Regions from separate parts of the Priestia sp. 10L35 genome, predicted to be linked through region 2. Evidence: riboswitches for the same ligand, from Rfam matches in the RefSeq annotation. Region 2 holds a riboswitch; each other region holds the start of a gene.

Region 1 (10,610 bases), 210 kb from region 2:
TCCATTTCCATTTCAAGTGCTAATTTAGCAAGCTCTGAACCAAGATAAGGACCCGACGTTAAGCCTGAAGCTCCGAGACCATTCGCTACTAGTATTCCTTCGTAAGCCGGAAGAGCTCCAATGACTGGCAAGAATCCTGGAGTAAATGGTCGAAACCCTACCCTTGTTTCTAAGACTGTGCTTTCTGTTAAGCCGGGAGCAATTGATAAGGCCTTTGAAAAAATCTCATGCATCCCCCCAGCAGTTACTCTCAAATCATAGCCCTTGTCGTTTTCATGTGTTGCTCCAATGACAATTTGACCTTGTTCAAATGAAAGAATATATTGGTCGCTTGGAGGCATCACAACGGGCCAGTCTTTTGTATCTACATCAGGGAGATGCAAGTGGACAATTTGCGCTTTTTGAAAGCTTGCTAAAAATTTCACTCCAAGAGGCTCTAGTAATTGATTTGCCCACGCTCCTGCCGTTACGATTGTTGTACTTGCTAGAAGGGTTTGTCCATTTACGGAAACGCCCGTTACTTGATTATTTTCATAAAGTAGTTCTGCGTTTCCTTCTATTATTTTTGCACCGTTTTTCTTGGCTGCATTCACAAGTGCGTTTCGAAGAGCTCTTCCGTTAACGCGAGCGGCTCCACTAATATGAACTGAACTGTATTCTTCCGAAAGAACCGGAAACAAAGCCTGTGTTTCTTTAGCGGATAAACGTGTAATCTCGCCTATTTCAGGAGCTTCTTCCCGACGCTTATATGCTCTTTCTTCCATTTTTTTAAGCTTTTGCTCATCAGTATGTAAGCTAATTGCTCCTACTCGCTTATATCCCGTATCCGTTTCTCCATCTTCTTCTAATTGCTGAATTAATGTTTGATAGTACTTAGCGCCGCCTTTTGCTAAGCGGTACCATGCTTTATTTCGACGCTGCGAAAGCCATGGACAAACAATTCCTGCTGCTGCATCAGTAGCTTGACCTGCATCCTTGCGATCTATCAATGTCACATCTGCTCCTGCTTTTGCTAAATGATATGCTGTAGAAGCTCCAAGTACCCCAGCTCCAACTACGATGTATGTTTTCATACCAAAACACCCTTTTCTTTCTTCTAATATTCTCATGCTATATGTACGCAACTTTAGCATAGCAAAAAAAGAAGTCACATACTAGGCGAAGCTATCTTGAGCTTATTTTTGAGTCTTGCTGACTTTGACATATAGCTCCTTTCATTGTAAACAAAAGCGCAATAAGTTCTTTTACGGGAATTATGGTGAGATGAAGCAAACCACAAATAGTGATCACCCATATTTAACACTGCGCTTACCGCTTTTTTATTATAGTTTCTGAATAAAAAAAGGAAAGAATAAAACCACTATAATATGTAAATAAAAAGAAATAACCATTATTTTAAGGAGAGCGTATGCAATCTTCATTTGTATTATTTTTCATCATTCTTGGTTTACTATTTGGCAAGTGGCGAAGGTATCAAGAATACTATCCTACTTTGCTGTTTTGGGTCACAGGGAATTTGCTTTATGAAGTGCTGCTGTTTCATCACCGCGTATGGGTATTTCACCCTGTAGGTATTGATCACCTTTTTCTACCCGATCACCTAATGGTTTCCCTTGGAATAACTTTAATTATTTATCCGTTTGTTATACCGGTTTTTTTAGGAAGGCTGCCGTTGCATGTAAGCGGCAGGCTGTGGTGGATTCTTTTGTGGGCGCTTTTATTTACTGTGATTGAGTTCATTGCTTATGTTAATCACAGTATCACTCATCATTATGGATGGTCGCTGCTGTGTTCTTTTCTCTTCAACATTGCCACGTTCTCACTTTTAGTCATTCATCAGAAGACAGCACTGGTCGCTTGGATTCTATCTGGAAGCTTCATAGCTTTCTTATTTATTTTTTTTGATATTCCTATGCCTTAACTTTTCATTGACTAGACGGAGGAAAAGGAAATATAATAGGAATTACATTTAAATATAATTTTCCTCTCTGAGAATAGAGGTGCATGAAATCAAGAGTCACTTATTGGAGACTAATGGAGTCTGTGAAGATAAGTAAAAGGGATTTCGTGCCGAAGTATATAAACATCCATTGTGTTCATATACTGGTTCAGTATTGAATAAATGCTGAGCTGTCACAAACCATTTGGTTTGTGGAGAGCTATTGAAGAGATGTTGATGCCTAGAATGTAATAATACTTTATTATTATGAAACCAAGACGCGTGAACATCACTTCACGGGTCTTTTTTGTGTTTTTCTACTGACCATCAAAGTTCAAAGTTATAGTTGAATGATTTAAATGGAGGGATACGGATTATGTACTTACATGGAACGAGTAAAATTAACAGCAGCAATCATTTAGAAATTGGGCAGTGCGATACGGTCGAACTGAAAAAACAATACGGCACTCCCCTATACATCTACGATCAAGAATTAATTGAAACGAAATGCAAGGCCTTCCATTCAGCCTTTCGAAGAAGCGGATTTTCATATCAAATCGCCTATGCAGGGAAAGCATTTCTTTGTATGGAAATGGCTAGCCTTTTAACGAAGCTTGATATGTCACTAGATGTGGTCTCAGGAGGCGAATTATTTACAGCGCTTGAAGCTGGATATCCAGCTGAACGCATTCATTTTCACGGCAATAATAAAACGATTGAAGAAATGGAAATGGCTCTTGATGCGAATATTGGCTGTTTTGTTGTTGATAACTTTACCGAACTTGAAGTTTTGCATGCCTTAGCAGCTGAGCGCAAACAGAAAGCATCTATTCTTCTGCGTGTTACTCCAGGAATTGAAGCCCATACACATGAATATATTATGACCGGACAGGAAGACTCCAAGTTTGGATTTGGTCTTTCCAATGACCAAGCCATGAAAGCGGTAAGTTCTGCGTTAGAAAAGCCTTACTACGATCTTTTAGGCATTCATTGTCATATTGGTTCGCAAATTTTTGAAGTAGATGGTTTTTCTCGCGCCATTGATATTTTAACTGATTTCTTATTCAGCATTCGTGATAAAATGGAATTTGAAGTAAAAGTTTTAAACGTAGGTGGTGGTTTTGGTATTCGTTATACCGAAAGCGACTCTCCTCTTCCAGTTGAGTATTATGTAGATGCACTGACAGAAAAGCTAAGCCGCACGTTAACTGAACAGAATTATACCCTTCCAGAAGTCTGGATTGAGCCTGGAAGAAGCATCGTAGGAGAAGCAGGTACAACGCTTTATACAATTGGATCAACGAAGGAGATTCCAGGTGTACGAAAATACGTAGGAATTGACGGCGGTATGACCGATAATATCCGTCCTGCTCTTTACGATGCAAAACATGAAGCTGTCTTGGCTAATAGAGTGACGGATAAAAAAGATGAAACAGTATCAATTGCGGGTAAATGCTGTGAATCAGGAGATATGCTTATTTGGGATATTGATTTACCGCGCGTTAATCAAGGAGATTTATTAGCAGTGTCCTCTACAGGTGCCTACAACTATTCAATGGCTAGCAATTACAACCGTATTCCGCGCCCTGCTGTTGTATTTGTAAAAAATGGAGAAGCTCGTCTTGCTGTAGAGCGAGAAACATACGAAGATTTGGTGCGTAAAGATGTAAAGCCAGTCGTTACTACGTATGCAATGAGCAAATAATAGCTGTTCTTGCGTAGTAAAAAAGCTATTATTGTTTGGAGGAAATCTAACTATGGTTTTAAGTGTATTTAAAACGTACAGATCATCGCTTATTCTGCTTCTCGCTATTTTAATTGGCGGGATAGCAGGATATGCTATTGGCCCCGATGTGGCAGTCGTGAAGCCTTTTGGTGATTTGTTTCTCAATTTAATGTTCATGATTATCGTTCCCCTTGTCTTTTTTAGTGTGGCTTCGGCGATCGCAAACATGAACGAAATGAAGCGTCTTGGTAAAATTATGCTAGGAATTGCCGTTGTGTTTGTCGCCACTGCTGCTGTTTCAGCCGTTTTAGGCTTTTTAGGCGCATCACTTTACAATCCGCTACATAATGTAGATACTTCTGCCATTAAAGAATTGATGGGTGACAGTGAAAATACAGCTGAAAAAATGGCGCTTTTAACTCAGCTTGTTAGTACATTTACTGTACCTGATTTTGTTCAGTTATTTTCGAAAGATCACATTTTACAATTAATTGTCTTTGCCGTTATTTTCGGTATTGCTACAACGATGGCTGGCGAAAAAGGACAGCCTATGGCGAAATTTCTGACTTCGGGTCAAGAAGTATCGATGAAGGTTGTTAAAATTGTGATGTACTATGCCCCAATTGGTTTAGGATGCTATTTCGCTACTGTAGTAGGAGAACTTGGACCAAAGATCTTACAAGGGTACGCTAGAGCATTTATTCTTTATTTATTAATTGCAATCGTTTACTATTTCGGTTTCTTTACGCTATATGCATGGATTGCTGGCGGTAAAGCAGGAATTAAGCTGTTTTGGAAAAATGCAGCTGCTCCTTCTATCACCGCTATTGCTACCTGTTCTTCTGCTGCATCTATTCCAGTCAATTTAGATGCAACAAAGAAAATGGGTGTGCCGCTGGATATTGCTGAAACAGTGATTCCACTAGGAGCAAACACGCATAAAGATGGTTCTGTTATCGGTGGTATTCTAAAGATTGTTTTCTTATTCAGTTTGTTTGGCAAAGATATGACGTCTGCTACGAGTATTTTGAGCATTTTAGGCGTAGCCTTTTTAGTTGGAGCCGTAATGGGAGCAATCCCTGGAGGCGGTATGATTGGCGAAATGTTAATCATTACAATTTACGGATTTTCGCCAGAAGTTCTGCCCATTATTGCGGTCATTTCCACAATTATTGACGCCCCTGCTACGCTTTTAAACAGTACGGGAAATACAGTAACAGCGATGCTTGTTACAAGGTTTACAGAAGGAAAAGACTGGATTAACAAAATTATCACCACCGATAAAGTCGCTTAGTAAAAAAGCAAAGGGAACAGTCTTAGTGACTCTCCCTTTGCTTTTTTCGTGTGCAGTAATATCGATAGCGGTGTATAAAGTCTGTACATACGCACATTCTAAAGGTATGTTTCTTAACCGGACTGGAGGTGTCGTCTAATGAGTAACGCTGCAGGAGGTTCAAAGAAAAATCAACCGAATGATGCGAATCACGTAAGCGCAGAAACAAAAGCTCATCAAAAACGTCTTACTGAGCAAAACAAACAAGAGCATCAAGCTGAAGAACGAAAATAAAATGACGTTAAAGAGCGCAGCGCCTGCGTTCTTTAACGTCATTTTATTTTTAGAGAGAACTTCATAACCCTGCTCGTTATGGGGCTATCGTACAACCTCCTTTCGAACTTTTACATATTCTATTAATAGGTTTGTAAAAGGAGGAATAACATGGTGTTTTCTTGGCTAGAGATTACAGCCGCAGCCTTTGGACTTTCAGTTATTTTGATAAGTTTTGCATTTTTACCTGAACGCACATACAAAAGTCTTTATATCCCTCATCAGCTAGTAGCAAAATCTATTTTTCTCTATAAAAAGATTATTCGTTTTATAAATCAATTTCGACAGAAACTTTAGCTCATTTCCTTTCCCTGTTTTTATTCATTGGATATATCCTCCCCCTTTTTAGTCAGCGCATTTACAGTAAATAATTTAGTGGTTAAAATAAAGAGTAAAGAAAAAGGATAAGCAGTTTGCAGAAATGGAGTTTCACATGGAAATCAGAGACTTAGAATACTTTATAGAGGTAGCGAATCATAAAAATTTTACAAAGGCAGCGCTGCAAGTTCACTTGTCACAAACGGCTTTAAGTAAAGCCGTCAAAAAAGTAGAAAATGAACTAGGATTTGAGCTTCTTGATCGTTCAACAAGAGAATTAAAGCTAACCGATGCAGGAGAAGTCGTGTATCATCAGGCAACTAAAGCTCTGTCGGTGTTAAAAGACATGCCTCACTTGTTGGGAGATTTAATGAACTTGCAAACAGGGCAAATCAAGATGGGAGTCCCTCCGCTCATCGGGACCTTGTTTTTCCCGAAGATTGCAAAAGCATTTAATGAACAATACCCTAAAGTATCTCTAGAGCTTATTGAATTTGGAGCAAAAAAAATTGAGGCACTTGTGGAAGAGGCTGGTGTAGATATGGGGATTGTTATGCTTCCTCTTACAAGCGGTCATGATGAGCATTTTCACGTATACCCGTTCGTTAAGGAGAGATTTCTTTTATACGCACATAGAAACCATCCTTTAGCAAAACGTTCTTCCGTCTGGATGAAAGAATTGGAGCATGAAAAATTCATTATGTTCAGTGAAGAATTTACGCTGCACGACCGGTTAATTCAAGATGCTTTAAAATCAGGCTTTGTGCCTTCTATAGCGTATAAAAGTTCTCAATGGGATTTAATTATTGAATTAACAGCGGCAGAACTAGGTATTGCTATTTTACCCGAATCGCTTTATGCCAAAGTGAAAGATCCCAATATTACTACCGTACCTATTGCAGATCCTGAAATGATGTGGGAACTTGGAATTATTCTGTTAAAAGAACGCTACAGTTCATTCGCTGTACGAGAATTGATTAATTTTTTAACCGAAAAACAAATGACAGATAAATTGGGGCTCCTTTAAAAAAGAGTCTGGAACAAAAGTATGTTAGTTGAAGGACAATCCGAACGAGTTTGGTCGAGAATCCAGCTCGTTCGGATTTTTTTAGGATGATGATGAACGCAGGTTTCATGTATGTATTTGCTTCTAGCTGTTGATTGGATAGATTTAGTTATGTCTCCGTTTCTTTTTAGGTGTAATACAAGTTTTATCATTCAACAACCCCTACAATGAATCCATCATAGCCTTTGCTTCCAACAGTTTGTATAGCCGTGGCGCTTATTCGTTTTTCTTGAGCCAGAGCATTCATAAATTGGCGAATTCCCTTTACATTTTCATCTTCACTTTCTGAGTTCACCACATGCCCTTGACGAACAACATTATCACAAATAATCGTACTTCCTCTTTTCGATAATTCTAGAGCCCACTTTAAGTAATTTGGGTTATTCGGTTTGTCAGCATCAATAAAGATAAGATCAAACGGCTCTGTTCCCTTATCCTTTAATACAGCTAATGTATCAAGCCCGGGGCCGACAATGACTTCTACTAAGTGGCTTACTCCCGCTCTTTTTAAATTAGCTCTTGCTACTTCTGCATGCTGAGCGCTTAATTCGAGCGTAATCAGCTGTCCGTCTTTCGGAAGAGCTCTGGCTAGCCAAATCGTGCTGTACCCTCCAAGAGTACCAATTTCCAAAATGCGTTTAGCTCCTTTTAATGAAGCTAACAAATGCAGAAACTTTCCTTGATTAGGCGATACGTCGATGGCAGGTAATCCAGCCTCTTGATTTGCCTTCAATACCTCATCAAGAACAGGGTCAGGTTGTATAAGCTTATCATTCATATAAAGATCCACTTCATTCCAAATTTCATATATAGACATTTCCATACTCCTCCACATAAGTGATAAAAGCTTTATTATTCAAAGATACGAATATGTTTTTCTCATATCCACCTTGTTGCCGTAATCGTTCGTATTATGAATGTGTTCTAGCTTTCTAATAAACTATCCTGCTCGCTCTTAAAAAGAATTGTTATATGTCCATAAAAAAAGACCTTCAGAGAGGTCTTTTTTATCTTTAAATAATCGTAACTTTACTAAGATCTATTTTGGCACTTTTTAAAAAGTTATATGTCAATTTATCCATTTTTGCACCTTCAAAATCAGATTTCTTTAAATCTGATCCTCGGAACTGTACATTTAGCAAAGTTGCGTGGCGAAATGAGGTTTTTTTTAATGATGTTCCTTCAAAGATTGTTCCGTTAAATGTTTCTTCGTCAAATACAATGTCTGTTAAATTACATTGCTTAAAGTACGTGTTGTCATAGATACAGTCTTTAAAACTGGCCTGTTTAAAATTTACCCATTTAAATTGTACGCCTGTTAAATTAACGTGATGAAATATTGCTTTCGTTAAATTGCTGCTTTTAAACATGCTGTCCGTAAGATCTGCGTAGCTAAAATCAGATTCATTCAAATTACTGGCATTAAATTTCCCTTTATACACCGATACAGAACGAAAATCAGATTTTGTAAGCTCGGTCTTTGAAAAATCCATAGGGACGGTTTGCTTTAATTCCTTGGTTTCTACATTCATTGATTGAATCAGTTCTGTGATATCGCCGATAGAATTGATTGTCATATAATAAGCCTGTTCTTCATTATGCCCGTCTCTTTTATAATCTGTAAATTTTTCCTGCAAGTTCTGTGATAGTTCTTCCTCTAAATCTTGAACATTTTCTACATCCTGATAAGGAGCCAAAATGTTATGCACATGATTTTTTATTTTTTCGTTCATTTATAACATCATCCTTTCTCACAACAATAAATCAATAATTTTTTTCGCTTGCTCCCAATTTTCTTTATTTTGTTTATATACGCTTTTTCCTTGTTCTGTAATTTTATAATATTTTCTGCGGCCGCCTTGTACAGCATCTCCCCAGTAAGAAAGAATATGGCCGTCTTTTTCAAGGCGCTTCAAGCTTGAATACATTGTGGCTTCTTTTAATTCATACTGCTCTTTAGAGTAGGTATAAATAAGCTTACTAATTTCATACCCATACTTATCACCGCTGAGAAGTAATTTTAAAATCATTGTATCTGTATGTCCCCGAAGTAAATCTGAAGACATTTTTGCATATACCAAAGTATCACCTCTTTATGTATAATTTAAATCATATTACTATGACAGTCAAGGTATTATATTTAATAAAATACACTAATATATAATTGAACATATGTAAACAGCTTAACAGGAGAAAATAGCCGGTAGAAACGTACCGGCTATTTTCTAGGAGACATCTTATTCTTCGTTATAGCTGAGCTTAAATACTATCGGCGTACTTTCTGCTGATATTTTCCAAACCATGTGGTGATACCCCTTGCTCCAGTAATCTTTTACTAAATAATCAGGGATTCCAAATATGTTTTTCCATACTTCCTGAGCATTTTTGTATCCGCTGTCCAAACAAATTTTTTTAATTTCTCTGCTTTGAAGTGTAAGCAGCATAGTATGTAAAAGCAGTGTTCCTACACCTTTTCTTTGGTACTTTGGATGAACAAAAACTGTGCCGATTTCAATCCATCCTTGCAGCTCTCCTTTTGTACACGCCGTAATTAATTCACTAGCAGGACCATATTCAATACAGCCAATAATCTTATTGGTGCACGTATCTATTCCGAGCCAAAAGAATCGATGTTTTCCACCGCTATCAAGGTCACTTTTTAAATATTGTTCTTTACTTTCAATTTCTATTTGTATATTGTTCACCATTTCAGATAGACCCTCTTTATGAAAGGTATCTGTGATTACTTCATTAAAAAGCTCGTGGAGTTCTGCGCGGTCTTCTATTTTTGGTCTTCTTATTTCAATATGATGCAATGTTCATTCCTCCTTGTTATTTCACGGCAGAATATGAAGCTTTACCATTATTATTTATTATTTATCAATCTATGTTGATAATCCTTTTCTCTTTCTACTGTTTTTCCAATAAAAAAGCACGAGAAACTTTGAGTTCTCGTACTTTTTTATAATATGGATTCTGCTTTTCTATTGGGAACTGTTAATACTGATTCACAAAGCTCTGGATTTTACATACGAATTCAGAGAGATTCTCTTTTATCTCTTTATCCTCTGTTTTCTCTACTTGCTCCTGTATGGCATCAATCATTAAACGTGCTCTTTTAGGATCTATAGAGGCCGGTTGGCTGCTGTTGTTTGATAGACTTTTCAAAATTTGATTAGTCATTTTGTTTTTATCGTGAATATAAAATAATATTTGAGGAACTTGATTAATTAACAAATTTACGTATCTGCGAAACTCCTCTATCTCATATAATTCTCTTGAATTACCTTTAAAGCCATCAACGGAAAGCATAAGACTCTGGTAGCCTTTATCACTGCGTTGATTAAGTGCTTTAATCACTTTCAAAAACCGATCGAACTTTAGATAACGTATTTCGTCTTTCCTTAATTCTAAAAATTCAATTTCTCCTTTTTCCAAAAAGGGATCTTTGATAAGACTATTGTCATTCATATACATTCTCTCCCTACTAATTTATTAGTTGCAGAGCTTGTTTTGAATTCATTTGTCTATCGTTTTAGTAATTGTTTACCTCTTTTAGGCCCGTTTTAAAACCTTTATTTGTAAAACGCTTACATAAATGTTCTCAATTGCCTGACGTGTTGACGGAATTCTGCTTATTATCTGCTAAATGACGAATGAAAAAGAGCTCCTTTACAGAAGCTCTTTTTTAAAAATTATAGGGATGCTGATAACTTTATATCTTATTTGCTTCTTTTAATACCGCTAATAAGTATTCCCATGTCTTAATAGTAGACGGAATGCTCAGGTGTTCATCAGGTGTATGAACGTCGTACATATCGGGACCGAGCGAAATGGCGTCTAATCCAGAGATTTTTCCCAGGAAAATACCGCATTCAATTCCAGCATGGATGGCGATGATCTCCGCCTCTTCCCCATACTTTTCTTTGTAAACCGTTTTACATAATTCACGAAT
Region 2 (10,610 bases):
GTTTCCTCCTTGTGTGTTCAGCTGATTATGATGAAAAAGCGAGCGTTTTAACGGAAACGGAGATCGCTTCTCCGGCTATTGGTAACCCTAGATCGATGTAATCTCCGTGTGTAAAATCAATTTGATCTAAACAAATAATTTCTAACTCTTTCCTCTGTTTAGCTAGTGCTTGTCCTAAAGCTTTTGCAATATCTTGTTCGCATAGAACAACGAGGCACTTAGCTCCCTTAAAACAAGCAATAAATTCATCGCTTATTATTTTTGCTAATTCTTGAAGCATCTTATAGCTGCAGTAAGGAAAATGAGATAAAGCAATAGCAGCAGGGGGGTCTTCTGCGCTGAAAATAGTTGAAGCCTGCATACATGCCGCTCGAACTCTTTCTTGAAACAGCTGCGGATTCCACGTCTCTTCTTGCTGAACGGGTATCTCTACAATCGGGATATTTTTTAACGGCAGCCGCTTCGACCCAATATATACGGTTGATCCGCTAACTTCTGTATTTTGCATACCAGCCCCAATTACAGTAGCGCGCGTTGTCTCAGCGGATTGAGATACTTGAATGGATTGAAAATGATATGCTAGAAGCGGACCAACGTCTCCGTGTATGGCCACTTCCTTCACTGTTATTGGCTTTTGCTTCTCCATCATTGCTCCTACTCCTCCTGAAACCATGATCGTTTCAGGATGTATAGAAGATCTTGTATGAGGAGAAACGAGCAGCGAGGAATTTTGATTCAGCGCTTTTACATAATTCACGGTTTCTTCAGCTAGTAATTGACAGATAGACGAAAGCTTTTCAAATGCTGCTTTTTCACCTTCTCGCAGTGTCAAAGAATTATTTTTCAAAAATTCAGTTAAATGAGACGAAACGTAGGTAACAAGACCGTCTTCATTTAGTCGAATTAATCTCCCGCCTACATGCAGTGTAAACGTTTCTATCACTTTTCCATTTTGACATAAAGCGATGTTAGCAGTGCCTCCTCCTACATCAATATTGGCAATTACTGCATTTGTTTCAGCAGAACGCTCTATTGCTCCCGATCCTTTTGCAGCTAATATTCCTTCCAAGTCAGCGCCGGCTGTTGCAACAACAAAATCCCCAGCATGTTCGGCTAGATAGTGAACGATACTTTCTGCATTTTGCTTTCTGGCCGTTTCTCCTGTGATGATCACAGTACCTGCCTCCACTTGATCTAAGGAGATTCCTGCGTTCTTATACTCTTGTTCTAGTAGTACCGTTAATCTTTGAACATCGATTTCAACATCGTTTAGCATAGGAGTGGTATAGATAGAACTTACATACGTTACGCGACGATCAATAATTTGACAGCCTGGCAGCGTAAACTGATTTTGTTGATTTGCTATTAACAGCTTGCTTACAATCAATTTTGTTGTGCTTGTTCCGATATCTAAACCTATGCTCGTTATCCATTTCTGTAGCATGCTATCAATCCCTTATCTCGTTTGAATATGGTGATTATCATAAAACAGTTTTTTGAATATTTCACTAACTATGTTATCAAACCTGACACACTTTTGTGTAAACAAAGGTGACAAATGACAAAAAAAGACTAAATCTTGGTAGATTTAGTCTTTTTGCTTATGATGAGTGTGATTTAGTTACAATCATTCTTGATGCGGATGGAATTAATAGTGAAAGAATGATTAAGCAGGCTATTAGTGACCCTACCATTGAAATACCGTTCATTGAAAAAGAATACCATAGAGCGGACATGCCCTTTGGCGCATATGATCCCCAAAAAATAATACCCGCAATAAAGTGCCAGAAATACCGTGCGAAGCTGCCGATAACAAGGGATAAAACAATCAAAACAAAAGCTTTTGATCTGTTATTGTTAGCTAAATTTGTTTTAATAGATTGCGAAAAAATACCTCCAACACCTATAAAAGCAAAAGCCACAATATATTCAATAAACGTTTGTAGCGCTGTTAAAATATAAGCCGTTCCTGTTGCCAACTGCAACAGCCCCCATAATAGACCAGATAGGGCCCCGCCTTTTACTCCCCAGCGAAAGCACATAATAAAAATGGGCACCATGGAGAACGAAATACTCACAGCCGTTGCAATCTTAATGGAAGGCAAAAGATCAAGTAGAAGTGCTAATGCTGCAAAAATAGCTATTTCAATTTTAGCCTGTAAAGGTAATGCTTTATTCACGTTTCTCACTCCTGTTTTTGAATCATTCATATCAAACGGTTTACACAGGAGTAAGCAAATATATGCTACTATTCCCACATTCCTACGCTAGCGTTAACTAACAGGTTCGAAGGGTCTGAACAATTTGTTCACTCTCAGCACGGCGGCTCCCCCTGTGGTACGTTCGGATATTTATGTAGTATTATGACAACATTCATTATACCATATGTAACAAAATAGATTCGAGAGATTTCAAAGATGTTTCTATTTTCTGAATCTATTTTTTATAATGACAATCGTTTTAGTATTTGGTATACTTCTTTTATGTCAAATGAATATAAAAAACCCTCATCCTAATCGATGAGGTAGAGGTCGCAGTTTTTAATAGTAAAGCAACGGAAATGCAGAGAACATTGAGGATGTTGTTTGAAAGGAAAAATTGCCGAAGTTTAGATCACTTCTCGGTTGATTTAAGCTGGGGCTGTCTCCGAACAGGAACAGAACTGTCACATCATGCGAGTGATGTGAAGAGCTATCTTCACGGAAGGTTGACGCGGTTTTCAGATTTAAAAGCGCGCACATATACTGCGGGCTTTTTTTATGTTATCCCGTCTCTTTCCGTACATTCGAAAGGAGTATTTATCTATGCAAGAGCAGCAAGAATTAAAACGTGGGTTGAAATCTCGCCACTTAACGATGATTTCATTAGGAGGAGCCATCGGAACCGGCTTATTCTTAGCAAGTGGTGGAGCAATTCACACAGCAGGACCTGGGGGAGCGCTTTTAGCTTACGCTATCATTGGTGTCATGGTTTACTTTTTGATGACCAGCCTAGCGGAGCTCGCAGCTTATATGCCTGAAGCCGGTTCATTTAGTACGTATGCGTCTCGGTTTGTAGATCCATCCTTTGGTTTCGCTCTCGGCTGGAACTATTGGTATAACTGGGCTATTACGATTGCAGCTGAATTATCTGCTGGAGCCCTTATTATGAAATTTTGGTTCCCAAACTCTTCTTCTATTTTATGGAGTGCCCTGTTTTTATTAATTATGTTTGGGCTTAACTACCTTTCTGTAAAAGGATTTGGTGAATCTGAATTTTGGTTTTCGTTAATTAAAGTAGTAACAGTTATCATCTTTTTAGTTATTGGCATTATGATGATTTTTGGTATCTTTAACAATGAAGCACCAGGGTTTAAAAACTTCACGCTTGGTGATGGACCCATTCACGGTGGATTCTTTACTGTCTTAGGTATTTTTATGGCTGCTGGTTTTTCATTTCAAGGAACAGAGTTGCTTGGAGTCGCAGCTGGAGAAAGTGAAGATCCGGAAAAAACGGTTCCTCGCGCAGTTAAACAAGTCTTCTGGCGCATCTTGTTATTTTATATTTTAGCTATTTTTGTTATCGGGATGCTTATTCCATACACAGCCGATTCATTAGCAAGTGATGATGTGCGAGTAAGTCCATTTACTTTAATATTCGAACGAGCAGGTCTGGCGTTTGCAGCATCAGCTATCAATGCCGTTATTTTAACAGCCGTTTTATCTGCTGGTAACTCAGGTATGTATGCTTCTACGCGTATGCTGTGGAACTTAGCGAAAGATGGAAAAGCACCAAGGTTCTTAGCAAAAGTGAATAAACGAGGCGTTCCAGTGAATGCTTTAATCGCAACGGCACTTGTCGGTACACTTGCATTTGGTGCTTCATTTTTTGGAGACGGTGCGGTATACACGTGGTTACTTAACGCTTCTGGTATGTCTGGCTTTATTGCTTGGTTAGGAATTGCCATCAGCCACTATCGTTTTAGAAGAGCATTTGTTGCCCAAGGTCATGATTTGAGTGAACTTCCATATCATGCAAAACTTTTCCCGTTTGGTCCTATCTTTGCCTTTATTTTATGTGCTGTTGTCATTTTAGGTCAAAACTATTCGGCGTTTACGGGTGATTCGATTGACTGGTACGGTGTACTTGTTTCTTATATCGGACTTCCTTTATTCTTAATTGTTTGGTTAGGATACAAATGGACGAAAAAGTCAAAACTTATTCCGTTAAAAGAATGCCAAGTAACAGTGAAAAAATACGAATAAAAAAAGCTCTCTATTCAAAAGAATAGAGAGCTTTTTTTATGTGATCTGATCAGCAAAATGAAGAGATATATAGGCGGGCTGATTTTTCATAACAAGCATATAACCTTTGAGGGGACGATTACAGTAATCAGCAGCTTCTATATAATAAATACGCTGAATTAACCTGCTTAAATGGGTTGCAAAAGATGGAAGTTGATGAGTAGGAATGCTTTGGATGTAGTCTATGATTTCTTGTTTAGTTTGAAGGCCCGAATGGGTACATTCTAACAGATGAAAAAGCGGATCTGCTGCTATAGTAGATAGTTCAGAATTGTGTTTGATTCTATTCAGCTGGATATGCAGTTCTTTTTTGGACCATCTTTTTGGAATAGCTCTTAGATGCTGATATTGAAAATGTGTATTCATGATAGCTAACACCTTTCGTATTAAAATAATAAAACGACTTATTATTTTAATAACCTTTACACATGAAACTAAAACGTCACAATGTGTAAAGGTGTCATACATCTTATAAAATAAGCTGATAAAAAAGCACATCTTGCCACTGATCGAATTTCCAGCCTACTTCTTTAAATTCTCCGCAAAATGTAAAATTAAATTGCTCATGCATTTTGACACTGATATCATTCCCTTTTGTAATCCCTGAAATGACAACGTGATGGTTGAGTTCTTTAGCTAATTCCAAAATCCGCTTCATAAGCTGTTTTCCAATGCCATACCCCTGCTGATTTTTGTCAATATAAATCGATAGCTCTACCGTTTGAATGTACGCCTCTTTATCTCGATAAGAAGAAAGCGAAGCATAGCCCGCTACTACCCCATCTTTTTCTGCGACAATAAGCGGAAAAAGTTCATTGCTAATATGATTATTAAACCAGCTCCTTCTTTGCTCTACTGTTACAGGCGTTAAGTCAAAAGTAGCAGCACTTGTTTGAACAGACTGGTTATAAATTTCAACAAGCATAGGTAAATCTTCTTCTTTAGCATAACGAATGATCATATGTACAAACTCCTTATAGTATAGAATTATCTTTATTTTACTTCTTTTAAGGAACATAATCTACATAAAAAACCGATGTGCGCATGCACATCAGTTGTGATTTTGAGCATATTGAAAGGTTTGAAGAACTTGAAGTGTCTCTTTTGTAGAAACGACCGTCGCAAACTCCTCATGCAAAGAAGACAGTGCGAATGTATGTACATCTTCTGCAGGAAGGCTTGTTTTTCCATCGTAGGACATACCATCAAAGCAAGCTGTTGCATCGTTTACAACGTACGTTCTGTACCCTAAATTTCCAGCCATGCGGGCAGTCGTAGAGACGCAGTGATTAGTAGTTAGTCCTATTAAGATAAGCGTATCATAACCATTTGCTTTTAAATAACTGTCTAGCTCTGTTCCAATGAAGCAGCTGTTCACGTGCTTGCGAATTAAGTATTCATCTTCTTGTGGACCAAACCCTTCTTTGAACTGAAATCCCTTCGAACTTGGATGTAAAGGAGAATCTGGATTTTCTGATGCATGCTGTACGTGAATGACAGGATAATTTTGGCGCCTCCATGCTTGCAGTAGCGTCAGCATATGTTTTTCTGCATCTAGATTGTTTCTTTCCCCCCACTGTGGTGAATAAAATCCTTCTTGTACATCAATAAGCAGCAGCACTGGCCGGGAACGTAGCATAAGCATCATCTTCTTTCATCTTTATTTTAAAATGGAAATAACGTATGTGCACCCATCAGGACCGGCTTTTGACGAATGAACCGTTTGTTTCGGTAAATGTATCCGATCTCCTGCCTGACATAGAACCGTATCATGTTCAACTGTAAAGTAAATAGATCCTTCAAGTATATGAAGAATTTCATCAGTTGGATGGGTATGAGATGGGTGCGTTTGAAAAGCAATATCGTGCTGTACTTCAACGTATCCAGTATACGCCGGAAGCAGTTCTTTAATTACTTCTTCAAACTTTCCGCCAACTCCTTTTTTAATAGAGGCTTTTTTTACGTCCATGCTGCTCACTCCTTTTTAATTTAAACGGACACTGTCCCGTAATATAGTTGTTATCATCGTGTAAAAAATATTGCTTCCACTCTCGGTTTTCCTGCTGTCCATACCATCCTAACTCAGGGTGAGCTGATACGTCATCATATGTTTTTAACCGATCGCGGACCACCTTTTGTACGTGCCGCCCTATTTTTGAATCTCCTGTCATACCTTCAAACACCCACCGAGGTTGAAATGTAATCATAAATCCCCTGCTCTTACGGCTTTTACGTAAAGAATGAGCAGGCGTATTACAGACGACAAAAATAGGTTCTCCGTGAAAGCAAAATTCCCATAATGGATCTTTTGGATCTTTTGGAATGTCTTGCGGCCATGTCTTTTGATCAATTTGATGAAGAAACGTCAGCGTATCCCAAAACATCGTTTCGTACTCTTCCATTGAACGTTCTTTATGTTCAGGCTTAAAGAATAACACAAAGGATGTATAGCGACCTATGGTTTTAAAAGTATCTATGTATTCTCTAAGTGCCGACGCTGCATTCCTAATATCTTGGTAGTTATAAGGAGTAGTCACAAATGAAAACCGCAGTAAATCTTTTTTAAAGCCTTCTACCCCTAATATACAAGGAAATGGATTTTCTTCTGATAATATATCGCTTTGGAAATATTGAAAAGCATCTTTTCCCCAAAACGGGACATGCGTTGACTCTAAAATCTCATTGGCTCGAAAAAGCATTTTTGATGCCATTAAAACCCTCCTTATGGAACTCAACGTTACATGTGTATTAAAGAAAAGAAAGTTTATGAGCATTTTTAACTAAATGCCGCTTCTAAATTATAAAACTCTAATCTATATATATATAAGCTACTATTGGACAAGTTAGAAAGGAGGCTGTGTTTGTGGAGTGGTTTTTGATTGCTATAAAACAAATAATTCTAGGTATTAGTCTCGCAGCACCGGTAGGTCCAATTAATATAGAGATGATTAAAAAAGGGCTGACGAAAGGTTTTTGGGCTTCTTGGCTAGTTGGTTTAGGGGGCATGACGGCCGACATTTTATTTATGCTCCTCATTTTAATAGGGTTAACGCCTTTTGTGCAGATGCAGGCTGTTACTGTTACCCTGTATGCAACTGGTTTTGTCATGCTCACATTTGTTGGCTTTCAAAGTATGAAACAAGCTGTTTCTCGTTCCTTTTCAATAGATGTAAATAAACCCTCTATTAAAAGAGATAAGTCGTTTTTTACAGGTTTCTTCATTGCTCTTATGAATCCTTTAAATATTGTGTTTTGGTTTGGTGTATTTGGGTCAAGCTTAAGCGAAAGCCTCCAAAGTCAAACGTGGCTATCTGTCTTTTTTCACAGTTTCTTTATTATCTTTGGCATCCTTCTTTGGAATTTAAATATTGCCAGCAGCATTCATTTTACAAGAAAATTTATCACGCCTAAGCTTCTTCGCTTTATTACGTTAGGTGCAGGTTTTTTACTTTTTTTATTTGGCTGCCAATTCGGTTTTAAATGTATATCCTTACTTATAGGCTGAGTTTTTAGCGATGAGTTCAATAAGAGTGTCATTTACTTTCTCACGTTCATCATAAAAAAGACCGTGTCCACTATTTTCAAATGGAAGAAGTGTAGAAAATGAAATATGACGATTCATAACTTTTGCAAGATCAAATGGACAAATTTGATCTTTTTTTCCGTGTAATATATATGTCTCAGTAAAAATTTGACTCAAATCTTCCCGTAAGTCTTCGTCTCGTAAAGACACCGCAGTTTTAATCGTTCCATGACCGGATGCCTCTAAACCTAAATCTTGAAACCATCCTCTAAAGGCTGAGCTGGTAGGCTGATTAAAAAACTTTTTCTCAAACTCTTCAAGCATGTTAGGACGATCTCTATACGTATTTTGAATAATTGTATTTACTTCTTCAGAAGGAAGTCCATATGGAAAATCAGTTTTTTGAATAAAGCTTGGAGCCGCTGCCCCTAATAAAATTAACTTCTTCACGCCATATCCTAAATGTCTGCTCATATATCGAATAGCAATGGCTCCCCCCATAGAAAAGCCTACGAGCGTATAATTTTTAAGCTCAAGTCTTTCTACTAACATGCGAATATCATCCGCTAATTGATTATAAGAATAGCCGGTGAAAGGTGCATCTGATTTTCCGAATCCCCGAAGATCAGGAGCGATACATCGAATACCTCGGGCCGGCAACGTTGTAAATTGGTATTCGTACATTTTAGCGTTAACCGGCCACCCGTGAAGGAAAAGAACGGGTTCCCCTTTTCCAATATCTCGAACAAAAAGTTTAGTCTTAGGAGTTACGTGAATAAAGTAGTTCATCTATAACACCTCCTAGTTGGTCTTATATATATATGTGTAGGACAATTGGAACATTCAAAAGTTTCTTAGAGGCTTGTGTAGGAGGTGTATAATGTTTATCTGGGATAAGGAGTAGGGAAATTCTTTTATATTGTTTATTTAGAACATAGTTTAATTTAAAAATATTAAACAAAAAAAGTAGTAAAGCGTTAAAAACTTTACTACTTTTTTTGTTATTTTTCTTCCAGCCACATGTCAACTAAATTGCCAGCTTCGCTTTGGTCCAATACGAATGAACCGTTGCTGTATCGGTCGCTAGCTCGCATTGTAGACGGGTCAACCTGCTCGATTTGACCTTTAGATGATTCCACTATCACGTAATGTTCTTTAGAAATTGCTTTTACTTTTGCAATTTGATGCGGATTAGATTTTAGTTCTCGGACCATCACTAGCCCTCGTTTTGCTCGTGCTGATTCTTCAAACTCAGTAATTTTTGTCTTTTTCACAGCTCCTCGCTGTGTGGCGATAAATAATTCAGTTGATAGAGCTTCATCTTCATCGAAGATAACGCCGCTTACAACATAATCATCGTCTTTTAAGTTAATTCCTTTCACACCAGAAGCGCGAGTCCCTACAATATTGATTTCTTCTTCCCGGAAACGCAGTCCGTAGCCAGAGCGAGTGGCAATAAACACTTGTTTTTTACCATCCGTTTGATATACATCGATTACTTCATCATCGCCTTTTAAATTAACGGCGACAAGAGCTTTGGAGTAGCGCTGTGCTTTATATTGAAGTAATTCTGATTTTTTGACCATACCATTTTTCGTAAAGAAAAGCAGATACTGATTTTCTTTAAATTCTTTCACTGGTATCGCCCGTACAATTTGCTCTTCTTTATCAATTGGAACAATGTTCATGATATGCTGCCCCATGTCTTTCCACCTGATATCAGGAAGTTCGTGCACTGGCATATATAAATAATTCCCTTTGTTTGTGAAGATGAGTAGCGTTTCAGTTGTATTAATTTCATACTTCGCTAAAATTCGGTCCGTATCTTTCATACCGAAGTCTTGCCCGTTAGACGCGGCGTAAGAACGAAGGCTTGTTCGTTTTACGTATCCGTCTTTTGTGACTGTCACCATCACCTCTTCAGATGGAACCATCACTTCTAGATTAATCTTAATTTCTTCGATTTCCGCTTCAATTTTTGAGCGGCGTTCTGTACTGTATTGCTTTTTCACACGGCGTAATTCTTTTTTGATTACATTAAAAAGTTTTTTCTCGCTATGTAAGATTTCCTCTAACTCGTTAATTTTAGCACCTAGCTCTTCAGCTTCCGCTTGTAGAGCTGTGATGTCCGTGTTTGTCAAACGGTATAATTGAAGCGATACAATCGCCTCTGCTTGAGGTTCTGTAAATTCATATTTGGCAATTAAATTATTTTTAGCGTCGCGCTTATCTTTAGAAGCTCTAATCGTCGCAATAACTTCATCTAAAATCGACAGTGCCTTAATCAATCCCGCTACAATATGTTCACGTTCACGTGCTTTTTGAAGTTCGTATTTAGAACGATTTGTTACCACTTCTCTTTGATGATCAATATAAGCATCAAGAATGTTGGCCAAGCTCATAAGCTTTGGTCGCTTTTTAGCAATAGCAACCATGTTAAAATTATAAGGTACTTGCAGATCCGTATTTTTATAAAGATAGTGAAGTACTCCTTGAGCATTTGCATCTTTTTTTAATTCTACTACGATGCGCAGACCGGTACGATCCGTTTCATCGCGAACTTCAGCAATACCTTCCACTTTTTTATCTAAACGAAGCTCATCCATTTTCTTAACAAGGTTGGCTTTGTTTACTTCAAACGGAATTTCCGTAATGACAATTTGCTGTTTTCCGCCGCGAATGGACTCCACTTCCGTTTTTCCGCGAATAATAATTTTCCCTTTACCTGTCTCGTAGGCTTTCTTAATTCCGTCTACCCCTTGAATGATTCCTCCCGTAGGAAAATCAGGACCTTGAATAGCCGT
Region 3 (10,610 bases), on a different contig from region 2:
AGTATGTAACGCTGAGGGAATTTCAGACGAAGATATCGCGATTTTACAATACACCGGGGGAACAACAGGTTTTCCAAAAGGAGTCATGCTTACTCATAAAAACTTGGTAGCCAATGCAACGATGTGTTCACATTGGTTATACCGCTGCAGGCATGGAGAAGAAAAAGTGCTTGGAATTATCCCATTTTTTCATGTGTATGGTTTAACAACGGTTCTTGTTTTATCGGTTTTGCAAAACTATGAGATGGTTCTTCTGCCTAAATTTGATGCAAAAACGACGCTCAAAACCATTCATAAGCAGCAGCCTACTTTATTTCCAGGTGCGCCGACGATTTACATTGCATTATTAAACCATCCTGATTTAGCAAAATACAACTTATCTTCTATTGATTCATGTATGAGCGGTTCGGCTCCACTTCCTGTGGAAGTGCAGGAGCAGTTTGAAAAGCTCACCGGAGGTAAATTAGTGGAAGGATATGGATTAACGGAAACCTCTCCTGTTACTCATGCTAATTTTCTTTGGAAAGAGAGAATACCAGGAAGCATTGGAGTGCCTTGGCCAGACACAGATGCCAAAATTCTCTCGTTTGAAACAGGTAAAGAAGCTGCTGTAAGCGAAGTAGGAGAAATTGCGGTTAAAGGTCCTCAGGTAATGAAAGGATATTGGAAGCAGCCTGAAGAAACGGAGGCTGTTATGCGAGACGGATGGTTGCTAACAGGTGATGTTGGCTATATGGATGATAAAGGTTATTTTTATGTAGTAGATCGGAAGAAAGATATTATTATTGCCGGGGGATATAATATCTATCCTCGAGAAGTTGAAGAAGTATTATATGAGCATGAAAAAATTCAAGAAGCTGTAGTGGTGGGTGTTCCTGACCCATATAGAGGAGAAACGGTGAAGGCTTACATTGTATTAAAAAATGGTGTAAGATGTACTGAAGAAGAGTTAAATGAGTTTTCTAGAAAGTATTTAGCTGCTTATAAAGTTCCGCGCCTTTATGAATTTCGAAATGAGCTTCCCAAAACAGCGGTCGGTAAGATTCTGCGACGAGCGCTGATTGATGAAGAAAATGAAAAGCATAAAAAGGCGACGTAATCGATCGTCGCCTTTGATTTTTTTACTGAAACATAATTGACAGATACTTGCGGTTTCTTTATTATAAAGATATGAATGAATAATCATTCATATTTTAAAGGAGCGTATAAGATTGAGAAGAAATAAGCCAAAGTATAAACAGATTATCGATGCAGCTGTAGTAGTAATAGCAGAAAACGGATACCACAATGCTCAGGTTTCTAAAATTGCTAAGCAGGCTGGAGTTGCAGACGGTACGATATATTTATATTTTAAAAACAAAGAAGATGTCTTGATTTCCTTGTTTCAAGAGAAGATGGGGCAATTTGTAGAAAAAATTTATGAAGAACTGGCGGGAATTGAAACCGCGGCAGAAAAACTTCATGTGTTAATTGACAAACATTTTTCGTTTCTAGCGGAGGATCATCATTTAGCTACAGTGACCCAGCTCGAACTGCGTCAATCGAACAAAGATTTAAGATTGAAAATTAACGATGTATTAAAAGATTATCTGACTCTCATTGATTCTATTTTGCAGACAGGAATCGAAACGGGTGAGTTTTCTGAAAATATAGATATTCGTCTTGCGCGACAGATGATTTTTGGAACGATTGATGAAACTGTCACAACATGGGTAATGAACGATCATCGATATGGTCTAATAGAATCGGTAGATAAAGTCCATTCCCTGCTGTTAAACGGCTGCAGCGGCTCATAATCGTAAGTGAGCCTGCTGCTCCCCTGCGAGGGGAAAAGCGCAAGGTAATGAAAATAGAAAGAAAGGGTGGCGTAAACAAATGGAGATTATCCAGGTTGAAACTGTTGATGCAATAAGCTTCATTACGTTGAATAGACAACCTGCTAACGCTTTGTCTCAAGACTTATTAAAAGATCTTTCAAGTGTTTTAAAACATTTAGAAGATAGTAAAGAGACAAGGGTTATCGTCATTAAAGGTGAAGGGAAATTCTTTTGTGCCGGGGCTGATATAAAAGAATTCACATCACTTCAGCAGGAAAAAGAATACGAGAAGCTTGCTGTTAACGGTCAAGAGCTCTTTGAGTATATTGAAAATTACCCAAAACCAGTGATTGCAGCTATTCATGGAGCTGCTTTAGGCGGAGGGTTGGAGCTTGCTATGAGCTGCCATATCCGTTTGGTAACAGAAAATGCTAAGCTGGGCTTGCCTGAGCTTCAGTTAGGGATTATACCAGGATTTGGAGGAACTCAGCGATTACCTCGTTATGTAGGAGTTCATAAGGCTTGTGAGATGATGCTGACAAGTGATCCAATATCCGGAAGCGAGGCAGTGGAGTTAGGATTGGCAAATGCAGCTTTTGAAGAAAGTCAGCTTATCAATGAAACATTTTTACTTGCTAGAAAAATTGCCAAAAAAAGCCCAATCTCTGTTAAAGCCACCTTGCAGCTGCTTCAGCATGTAAAAACAGATGCTTATTACAGCGGCATCAAAAAAGAAGCGCAGTTTTTTGGAAGCGTATTCAAAAGCAGGGATGCTCAAGAAGGCGTAGCCGCTTTTATTGAAAAGCGCCAGCCTAAATTTTTAGGAAAATAAGCTTAGGAGGGGAATTGAATGAATATTTACGTGTTAGTAAAAAGAACATTCGATACAGAGGAGAAACTTTCATTAAAAAATGGTCAAATTGTTGAAGATGGGGCTGAATTTATTATTAATCCTTACGATGAGTATGCAGTTGAAGAAGCTATTCAGCTAAAGGAAAAGCATGGCGGGGAGATTACGGTCGTGAGTGTAGGAGGGGAAGAATCAGAAAAAGAACTCCGAACAGCTTTGGCTATGGGAGCAGATAAAGCGGTTTTAATCAATACGGAAGATGACATAGAAGATGGCGATCAGTACACGACTTCTAGGCTGCTGGCACAGTACTTAAAAGAACAATCTCCTGACTTAATTTTGGCAGGAAACGTAGCGATTGACGGAGGTTCGGGCCAAGTGGGACCGCGCGTAGCAGAACAGTTAGAAATCCCTTATATTACGACGATTACAAAATTGGATATCGAAGGTGAAAAAGTGACTGTTGTACGCGATGTGGAAGGTGATTCCGAGGTTATCGAAACGTCGCTTCCTCTTTTAGTAACAGCTCAGCAGGGACTTAACGAACCTCGCTATCCATCTCTTCCAGGGATTATGAAAGCGAAGAAGAAACCGTTGGTTGAAGTGGAATTGGATGATTTAGATTTAGATGAAGATGATGTAGAAGCAAAAACAAAGACAATTGAAATTTATTTGCCTCCGAAAAAAGACGCAGGACGCGTACTACAAGGAGATATAAAAGATCAAGTGATAGAACTGGTCAATTTACTGCATAAAGAAGCAAAAGTCATTTAATAAGTCAAAAGTTAAAACAATGGGGGTATTGCAATGGGACGCAAAGTGTTAGTTCTAGGAGAAGCACGTGATGGGGGATTACGAAACGTATCGTTTGAAGCGATTTCCGCAGCGTCTACTGTAGCTGACGGTGGGGAAATTGTTGCAGCGTTAGTAGGAAAGGACGTAAAAGCTTTAAGTGAAGAGCTTATTGCATACGGAGCGAATAAAGTTGTTGTGACGGAGCATGAAGATTTAGCTGCTTACACATCGGATGGTTATGCTCAGGCGTTATTAGCCATCATTGAAAGTGAACAACCTGAAGCTATCGTATTTGGCCATACGGCTCTTGGCAAAGACCTAGCGCCAAAACTGGCAGCTCGCTTAGACAAAGGACTTATCTCAGATGTGACGGATGTAGAAGTTGGAGGGGATCAAGTAGTCTTCACCCGCCCAATTTATTCTGGTAAAGCATTTGAAAAGAAAATCATGACCGATGCTTTTACGTTTGTCACGATTCGTCCAAATAATATTTCACCGCTTGCAAAAGATGAGGGACGTACAGGCGATGTAGAGGATTTAAATGTTGAAATCAAAAACCTGCGTACAGTTGTAAAAGAAGTTGTACGGAAAGCAACGCAAGGGGTTGATTTATCCGAAGCAAAAGTCGTGATTGCAGGTGGTCGAGGTGTAAAAAGCACGGAAGGTTTTGGACCTCTCCAAGAACTAGCGGACGTGTTAAATGGAGCTGTTGGGGCGTCTCGGGGAGCGTGCGATGCAGATTACTGCGACTATTCTCTTCAGATCGGTCAGACGGGCAAAGTAGTCACACCAGATTTATACATTGCCTGCGGAATCTCGGGAGCCATTCAGCATTTGGCCGGCATGTCAAATTCAAAAATTATTGTTGCCATTAACAAAGATCCTGAGGCGAATATTTTTAAAGTAGCTGATTACGGAATCGTTGGAGATTTATTTGAAGTGGTGCCTCTGCTAACGGAAGAATTCAAAAAGCTGAAAGTACAGTCTGCGTAAGAGGCTGAGACAAAAGGATTTTAGACGAAGTGAAAAATGAACCATTGATCAAGATGTTTGATTAGTGGTTCGTTTTTTTGTTAGGGTAAACGCAGGTTTCATGTGTGTGGGTCTTTCTAGCAGTTGATTGGAGGGCAAGGCGAAGACTCCTGTAGAAAGCGAAGTCTTACACAGAAATCATCTGCGGTGTCGCAAGCGGTTCAGCCCTTGTATACTATTCGTTCGTCTTTAGATAGGATTCATTTCGTTATGTCTCAGCCTCATGGAAAACGAAATTTTCTACGTATGTTTTTATGTGAATTGTACAAACTAGAGCGGAGAATAAACAGTATAAATGTAAGCAAAAAGTTAGCAAACCTTATTTGAAGGTGATATACTGTGAGTAGAATTTGGATATTGCATATATTTAGGAGGAATTAAAATGGCTATTGCACATGCTACAGATAAAAACTTTACAGATGAAATTAAATCAGGCCTAGTGCTTGTTGACTTTTGGGCACCATGGTGTGGCCCTTGTAAAATGATTGCTCCAGTTCTTGAAGAAATCGATGGCGAACTTAACGATAAAGTTAAAATCGTGAAAGTAGACGTTGATGAAAACCAAGAAACGGCTGGAAAATTTGGTGTTATGAGTATCCCAACTTTAGTATTATTTAAAGATGGAGAGAAAGTTGATCAAGTAGTTGGTTTCCAACCAAAAGAAGCATTAACAGAATTAATTAATAAACACGCGTAAGTCAAAACCTAGCTCAGGCTAGGTTTTTTCTTTTTCTCCACTTTTTCTCTTTTGGGAATACTTTTATTTAGCGAATATGCGTTCGTTTGTTTTATACTAGATGTAAGGAACACCGCCATAAATCCGGCTTATGTGCATGTATTGTAGGGCAGGAAAGAATGTAGGTTACGCTTCATAAGCGAATGTATAGATGGACAGAGTAAGAGAAGAGGAAGGAGAAAAATATGAACGATTATTTAAAAGAAAAGCTGGCTATTTTACCGGATCAGCCCGGCTGTTACTTGATGAAAGATAAATATGGAACGGTCATTTACGTAGGAAAAGCAAAAGTATTAAAAAATCGAGTGCGCTCCTACTTTACCGGATCTCATGACGGAAAGACGCTTCGACTTGTAAACGACATTGTCGATTTTGAATATATCGTCACATCTTCTAATTTAGAAGCACTTATTTTAGAAATGAATTTAATTAAAAAGCATGATCCAAAATACAATATCATGCTTAAAGATGATAAGGGTTATCCCTTTATTAAGATTACAGCTGAAAAGCAGCCCCGACTTGTTATTACAAGAAAAATAAAAAAAGATAAAGGGAAATACTTCGGGCCTTATCCTAACGTTCAAGCTGCAAATGAAACAAAGCGGCTTCTTGATCGCATTTATCCATTAAGAAAGTGCTCTACCATGCCAGACAGACCTTGTTTGTATTACCATATCGGGCAATGCCTAGCTCCTTGCGTAAAAGAAGTAAAAGAAGAGCAAAACAAACAAATTATTGAAAATATCACGCGGTTTTTAAATGGTGGATATGAGCATGTCAAAACAGAATTAACTGAAAAAATGTTAAAAGCTTCAGAAGAACTTGACTTTGAACGGGCTAAAGAATATCGAGATCAAATTGCTCATATCGAAGCGACAATGGAAAAGCAAAAAGTAACGTTTAATGATTTTGTTAATCGAGATGTGTTTGGCTATTCTTATGATAAAGGCTGGATGTGTGTTCAAGTTTTCTTTATTCGCCAAGGGAAATTAATTGAGCGAGAAGTTTCTATGTTTCCTTTTTATAAAGAGCCAGAAGAAGATTTCTTAACTTTTATCGGTCAGTTTTATGCCAAAAATATTAAGCCAAAAGAAGTAATGGTTCCAGCAACGATTGATGCAGAGTTGGCTGAGAAATTAGTAGGAGTAGAGGTTCAGCATCCAAAGCGAGGCAAAAAGAAAGAGTTAGTAGAACTTGCGTGTAAAAATGCAAAAATTGCGCTCGGTGAAAAATTCTATTTAATTGAACGAGATGAAGAGCGCACGGTTGGCGCAGTTGAACGGTTAGGAGAAGAGCTTGGAATTGCCGCTCCTTATCGGATTGAAGCATTTGATAATTCAAATATTCAAGGAACAGATCCCGTTTCTGCGATGATTGTTTTTGTTGATGGGAAACCGGAAAAGAAAGAATATCGCAAATATAAAATTAAGACCGTAAAGGGACCAGATGATTACAGTTCCATGAGAGAAGTCGTTCGCAGACGGTATTCCAGAGCGTTAAAAGAGGGTCTTCCGCTTCCAGATTTAATTGTTGTAGATGGAGGCAAAGGGCATTTAGCTGCAGTACAGGACGTTCTCGAAAATGAATTGGGACTTTTAGTGCCTACAGCAGGTCTTGTCAAAGATGATAAGCACAGAACCTCCAACCTGATGATTGGTGAGCCTCCTCAAATCATACCGCTTGAACGCAATAGTCAAGAATTTTATTTGCTTCAGCGAATTCAAGATGAAGTTCACCGTTTTGCGATTACCTTCCACCGTCAAGTGCGCTCTAAGTCCGCTTTTCAGTCTGTTCTGGACGATATTCCGGGAGTGGGCGAAAAGCGTAAAAAAGCTTTGTTAAAGTATTTTGGTTCGGTGAAAAAATTGAAAGAAGCAACGGTTGATGATATTCGAAATTCAGGTGTTCCTCAAAACATCGCTGAAAAAATTTATGAAACATTGCAAAAATAGTCTTGAAATAATAGAAAATATTTGATAAGCTATTAACTAATTTCATACGACACTTCATCAAATGAAGTGAAGATAGAGGTGCAAATTTAATCAGTACGTATCAGGAAGGGTATGAGCTCTTATGAATGATGCGGAAAGGGAAATTTGCCGAAGTGAACATTACCTCATAGTAATGATTGCTGGTTCTGCGTTGAATAAACGTAGGATTGTCAAGATGTAGATTCTTGGAGAGCTATCTCACGGCAGTGGACGGTTATGTTTTATAATTTTCGTTCGTTAAGCAATGAGAGCTCATCTCATTGCTTTTTTTATTGTCTGAGTAAAAAAATTTAGCTTCTCATCATTCTGCATATGCAAATTTATTGAAAAGGAATGAACAAAATTATGGCATTAATCGTTCAAAAATTTGGTGGAACATCTGTTGGTTCTGTTGAACGTATCCAACATGTAGCAAACCGTGTTATTCAAGAAGCAGAGCGCGGTAACCAAGTAGTTGTTGTTGTATCGGCAATGGGCAAAACTACAGATGCACTGGTGAAATTAGCAAGTGATATTACGGACAGTCCAAGCAAACGCGAAATGGATATGCTTCTTACAACTGGAGAACAAGTAACGATTTCCCTGTTAACAATGGCCCTTCAATATAAAGGGTATGAAGCAACTTCGCTAACAGGTTGGCAAGCTGGTATCCAGACGGAAGCAGTTCACAGCAATGCACGAATCCAGCACATTGACACGACTCGTATTCAAAGCCAATTAGATAGAGGCCGAATCGTAGTAGTAGCTGGATTCCAAGGCTGTTCAGGAGATGGTAGCATTACAACATTAGGTCGAGGCGGCTCTGACACGACGGCAGTAGCTCTTGCCGCAGCATTAAAAGCTGCAAAATGTGATATTTATACAGATGTAACAGGAGTGTTTACGACAGATCCGCGCTATGTAGAAGATGCTCGTAAGCTTCACTCTATTTCATATGACGAAATGTTAGAATTAGCTAATTTGGGAGCAGGGGTGCTGCATCCGCGCGCTGTTGAGTTTGCAAAAAATTATCAGGTACCGCTAGAAGTGCGTTCAAGCTTAGAAAACGAGAATGGAACGATTGTTGAGGAGGAAGTTTCAATGGAACAAAACTTAGTCGTAAGAGGAATTGCGTTTGAAGATAATATTTCACGAGTGACAATTGAAGGGTTAAACAACGAGTTGCAAACTCTTTCTACTATTTTTACAGCATTAGCAAAAGAACAGTTAAATGTGGACATTATTATTCAAAACGTAACGGCTAATAATCGTCTCTCTATCTCATTTTCTATTAAAACCGTAGACGTAGACGCCGCTCTTGCCGTCTTAAAAGAGTATAAATCTACTTTGGGATATGCGCGTATTGAACATGAAAGCGGTTTGGCTAAAGTATCAATTGTCGGCTCTGGCATGATTTCTAATCCAGGCGTTGCAGCCGAAATGTTTGAAGTGCTGGCAGGAGAGAAAATTGAAGTGAAGATGGTCAGCACGTCTGAAATTAAAGTATCTACAGTTGTACCGCATGCTGATATGGTAAAAGCTGTTGAGACGCTTCACGTAGCATTTGAATTAGAAGAGCAGCAAGCAGTGCAAGTATAAAGAAGAGAAAAAAGACGTGGTATCTCCACGTCTTTTATATATACGTATTTCCTACTTTTTATAACGCTCCGCGCGTGTTTCGGTAGGTAAGATATCTTTTCGGTCCCACTGCACGGAAATCAGCACTTTTCCGTTCTTTTCTTTATGTGTTAAGTAGGCTTCTGTTAGGCAGTTGTTTTGACGCTGAATCTGTTCAGCCACAAATCCTGACTCAAGATGAAACGAACAAGTTTCCTGCTGAAATCTTTTGCTGACCACATCACCTGATAACTCAAGCTCGAGTGAATATTTATCTTTTTTTGCAAGCGTCAGTGTTCCCCAGGAAGCTGCTTTAAAAAAAGCGACGATTTCATCCATTGTATTTAATGGGTATTTCCGCGCAAGGTGTTTTCCTGCCCAGTATGAAATGGTGTTTGTTTCGTCTCCAAGAAGCTCTGGAATTAACACGTCACGCAAAAGGCTGTATCCGAAATATGAAACGTGATCAAGAGTTCTCTCTGTTTCAGCTGTGACATTAGGTTCTGATGTTTCCATCGTCTCTTCAAGTTCTTGCTGTGATTCTGTTTGTAAATTGCTCATGCTTTCCCCTCTTTCTTTACTACTATTATATACAAATCTAAAAAACCTCTCACGCATTTTTTTAATAAAATGTAAGAGGATCTTTATTATGGTAAAAAGAGTTAGATGTAAAGATGAAAAATCCATAATATACCTTTTAAAAGGGTACTTTTACCTGTGTAAATGTTTTGTGAACTTGTTTACAATAAAAGCATAAAGTAAACGCTTACTTATTTGTGGCAAGCAATATTATAATAGAAAGAAAAAATCTGTAACATCAATACAGTAAGCGTTAACAAATATAAAATTTTATAAATTTATATTTTATAGAAGATTTAAACATCTTGCCTTGACGCTCTTAATCGATGGGAGTAAAATTAACCTGTCACATACTTTATTAGGAAATGCAAAGGTTTTCATTTCCTGTATTCACGATTAATCTATTTGTCTAGTGGGAGTAAGAAAGTTCTTCACAAACTATGTTCATTTAACTAAGGGGGGTCTACGCAGATGGCGGCAAACAGAGAGTTTCAATATCGGAGAATCCATTCATTACTTGGGGTAATACCAATCGGGATTTTCTTAACACAGCATTTAGTTGTGAATCATTTCGCGACAAAGGGAGAAGAATCATTTAATCAAGCAGCTCACTTCATGGAGAGCTTACCTTTCCGCTATGCTCTAGAAATTTTCATTATTTTCTTACCAATCGTTTTTCACGCAATATACGGTCTTTACATCGCATTCACTGCTAAAACAAACGTTAACAACTACGGTTTTTTCCGTAACTGGATGTTTATCCTTCAGCGTGTTTCAGGTGTAATCACACTTATCTTCATCACATGGCACGTATGGGAAACCAGAATACAAGCTGCGCTTGGAAAAGAAGTAGATTTTCAAATGATGGAACGAATTTTAAGCAACCCGGCAATGCTTGCATTCTACATAGTTGGTGTTGTATCTACGATCTTCCACTTTGCAAACGGTCTATGGTCATTTGGAGTTAGCTGGGGGTTAACTGTAACACCACGTTCTCAAAGAATTTCAACTTATGTGACATTAGCAATCTTCTTAGCACTTACATTTGTAGGTGTTCGTACATTATTCGCATTTGCATAAAATTAAGGTTTTGAAGGAGTGGGGTTCCGATGAGTAACGGAAAAATCATCGTAGTCGGTGGCGGTTTAGCTGGCTTGATGGCAACAATAAAAATTGCTGAGTCTGGCAAGCAAGTAGATTTATTTTCACTAGTT

The links. Region 2 has a riboswitch for lysine ahead of AC1DEF_RS07120 (amino acid permease). Riboswitches for the same ligand answer to the same signal wherever they lie in the genome.
Region 1: linked by a shared signal. The riboswitch ahead of lysA (diaminopimelate decarboxylase) and the one ahead of AC1DEF_RS07120 (amino acid permease) in region 2 are both predicted to bind lysine.
Region 3: linked by a shared signal. The riboswitch ahead of AC1DEF_RS00880 (aspartate kinase) and the one ahead of AC1DEF_RS07120 (amino acid permease) in region 2 are both predicted to bind lysine.

What each region holds. Positions count from the first base shown of each region.
Region 1 covers NZ_JBFTKA010000002.1:430,030-440,639, forward strand. The annotation lists gene AC1DEF_RS08175 (NAD(P)/FAD-dependent oxidoreductase) at 1-1,073, opposite strand, end outside; gene AC1DEF_RS08180 (CBO0543 family protein) at 1,409-1,921, shown strand; lysine riboswitch at 1,988-2,170, shown strand; gene lysA (diaminopimelate decarboxylase) at 2,316-3,644, shown strand; gene AC1DEF_RS08190 (dicarboxylate/amino acid:cation symporter) at 3,697-4,959, shown strand; gene AC1DEF_RS08195 (hypothetical protein) at 5,098-5,232, shown strand; gene AC1DEF_RS08200 (hypothetical protein) at 5,383-5,568, shown strand; gene AC1DEF_RS08205 (LysR family transcriptional regulator) at 5,705-6,616, shown strand; gene AC1DEF_RS08210 (O-methyltransferase) at 6,804-7,490, opposite strand; gene AC1DEF_RS08215 (pentapeptide repeat-containing protein) at 7,669-8,388, opposite strand; gene AC1DEF_RS08220 (PadR family transcriptional regulator) at 8,407-8,736, opposite strand; gene AC1DEF_RS08225 (GNAT family N-acetyltransferase) at 8,893-9,471, opposite strand; gene AC1DEF_RS08230 (hypothetical protein) at 9,653-10,126, opposite strand; gene AC1DEF_RS08235 (aminoacyl-histidine dipeptidase) at 10,371-10,610, opposite strand, start outside.
Region 2 covers NZ_JBFTKA010000002.1:220,492-231,101, reverse strand. The annotation lists gene AC1DEF_RS07130 (ethanolamine ammonia-lyase reactivating factor EutA) at 26-1,444, opposite strand; gene thiT (energy-coupled thiamine transporter ThiT) at 1,602-2,210, opposite strand; TPP riboswitch at 2,243-2,343, opposite strand; lysine riboswitch at 2,518-2,702, shown strand; gene AC1DEF_RS07120 (amino acid permease) at 2,805-4,244, shown strand; gene AC1DEF_RS07115 (hypothetical protein) at 4,281-4,649, opposite strand; gene AC1DEF_RS07110 (GNAT family N-acetyltransferase) at 4,753-5,244, opposite strand; gene AC1DEF_RS07105 (cysteine hydrolase family protein) at 5,335-5,922, opposite strand; gene AC1DEF_RS07100 (cupin domain-containing protein) at 5,944-6,252, opposite strand; gene AC1DEF_RS07095 (YqcI/YcgG family protein) at 6,227-6,994, opposite strand; gene AC1DEF_RS07090 (LysE family transporter) at 7,147-7,788, shown strand; gene AC1DEF_RS07085 (alpha/beta fold hydrolase) at 7,774-8,595, opposite strand; gene parC (DNA topoisomerase IV subunit A) at 8,808-10,610, opposite strand, start outside.
Region 3 covers NZ_JBFTKA010000001.1:170,856-181,465, forward strand. The annotation lists gene AC1DEF_RS00845 (AMP-binding protein) at 1-1,099, shown strand, start outside; gene AC1DEF_RS00850 (TetR/AcrR family transcriptional regulator) at 1,212-1,796, shown strand; gene AC1DEF_RS00855 (enoyl-CoA hydratase) at 1,876-2,649, shown strand; gene AC1DEF_RS00860 (electron transfer flavoprotein subunit beta/FixA family protein) at 2,668-3,441, shown strand; gene AC1DEF_RS00865 (electron transfer flavoprotein subunit alpha/FixB family protein) at 3,475-4,455, shown strand; gene trxA (thioredoxin) at 4,877-5,191, shown strand; gene uvrC (excinuclease ABC subunit UvrC) at 5,416-7,182, shown strand; lysine riboswitch at 7,248-7,425, shown strand; gene AC1DEF_RS00880 (aspartate kinase) at 7,567-8,799, shown strand; gene AC1DEF_RS00885 (YslB family protein) at 8,851-9,378, opposite strand; gene AC1DEF_RS00890 (succinate dehydrogenase cytochrome b558 subunit) at 9,868-10,476, shown strand; gene sdhA (succinate dehydrogenase flavoprotein subunit) at 10,506-10,610, shown strand, end outside.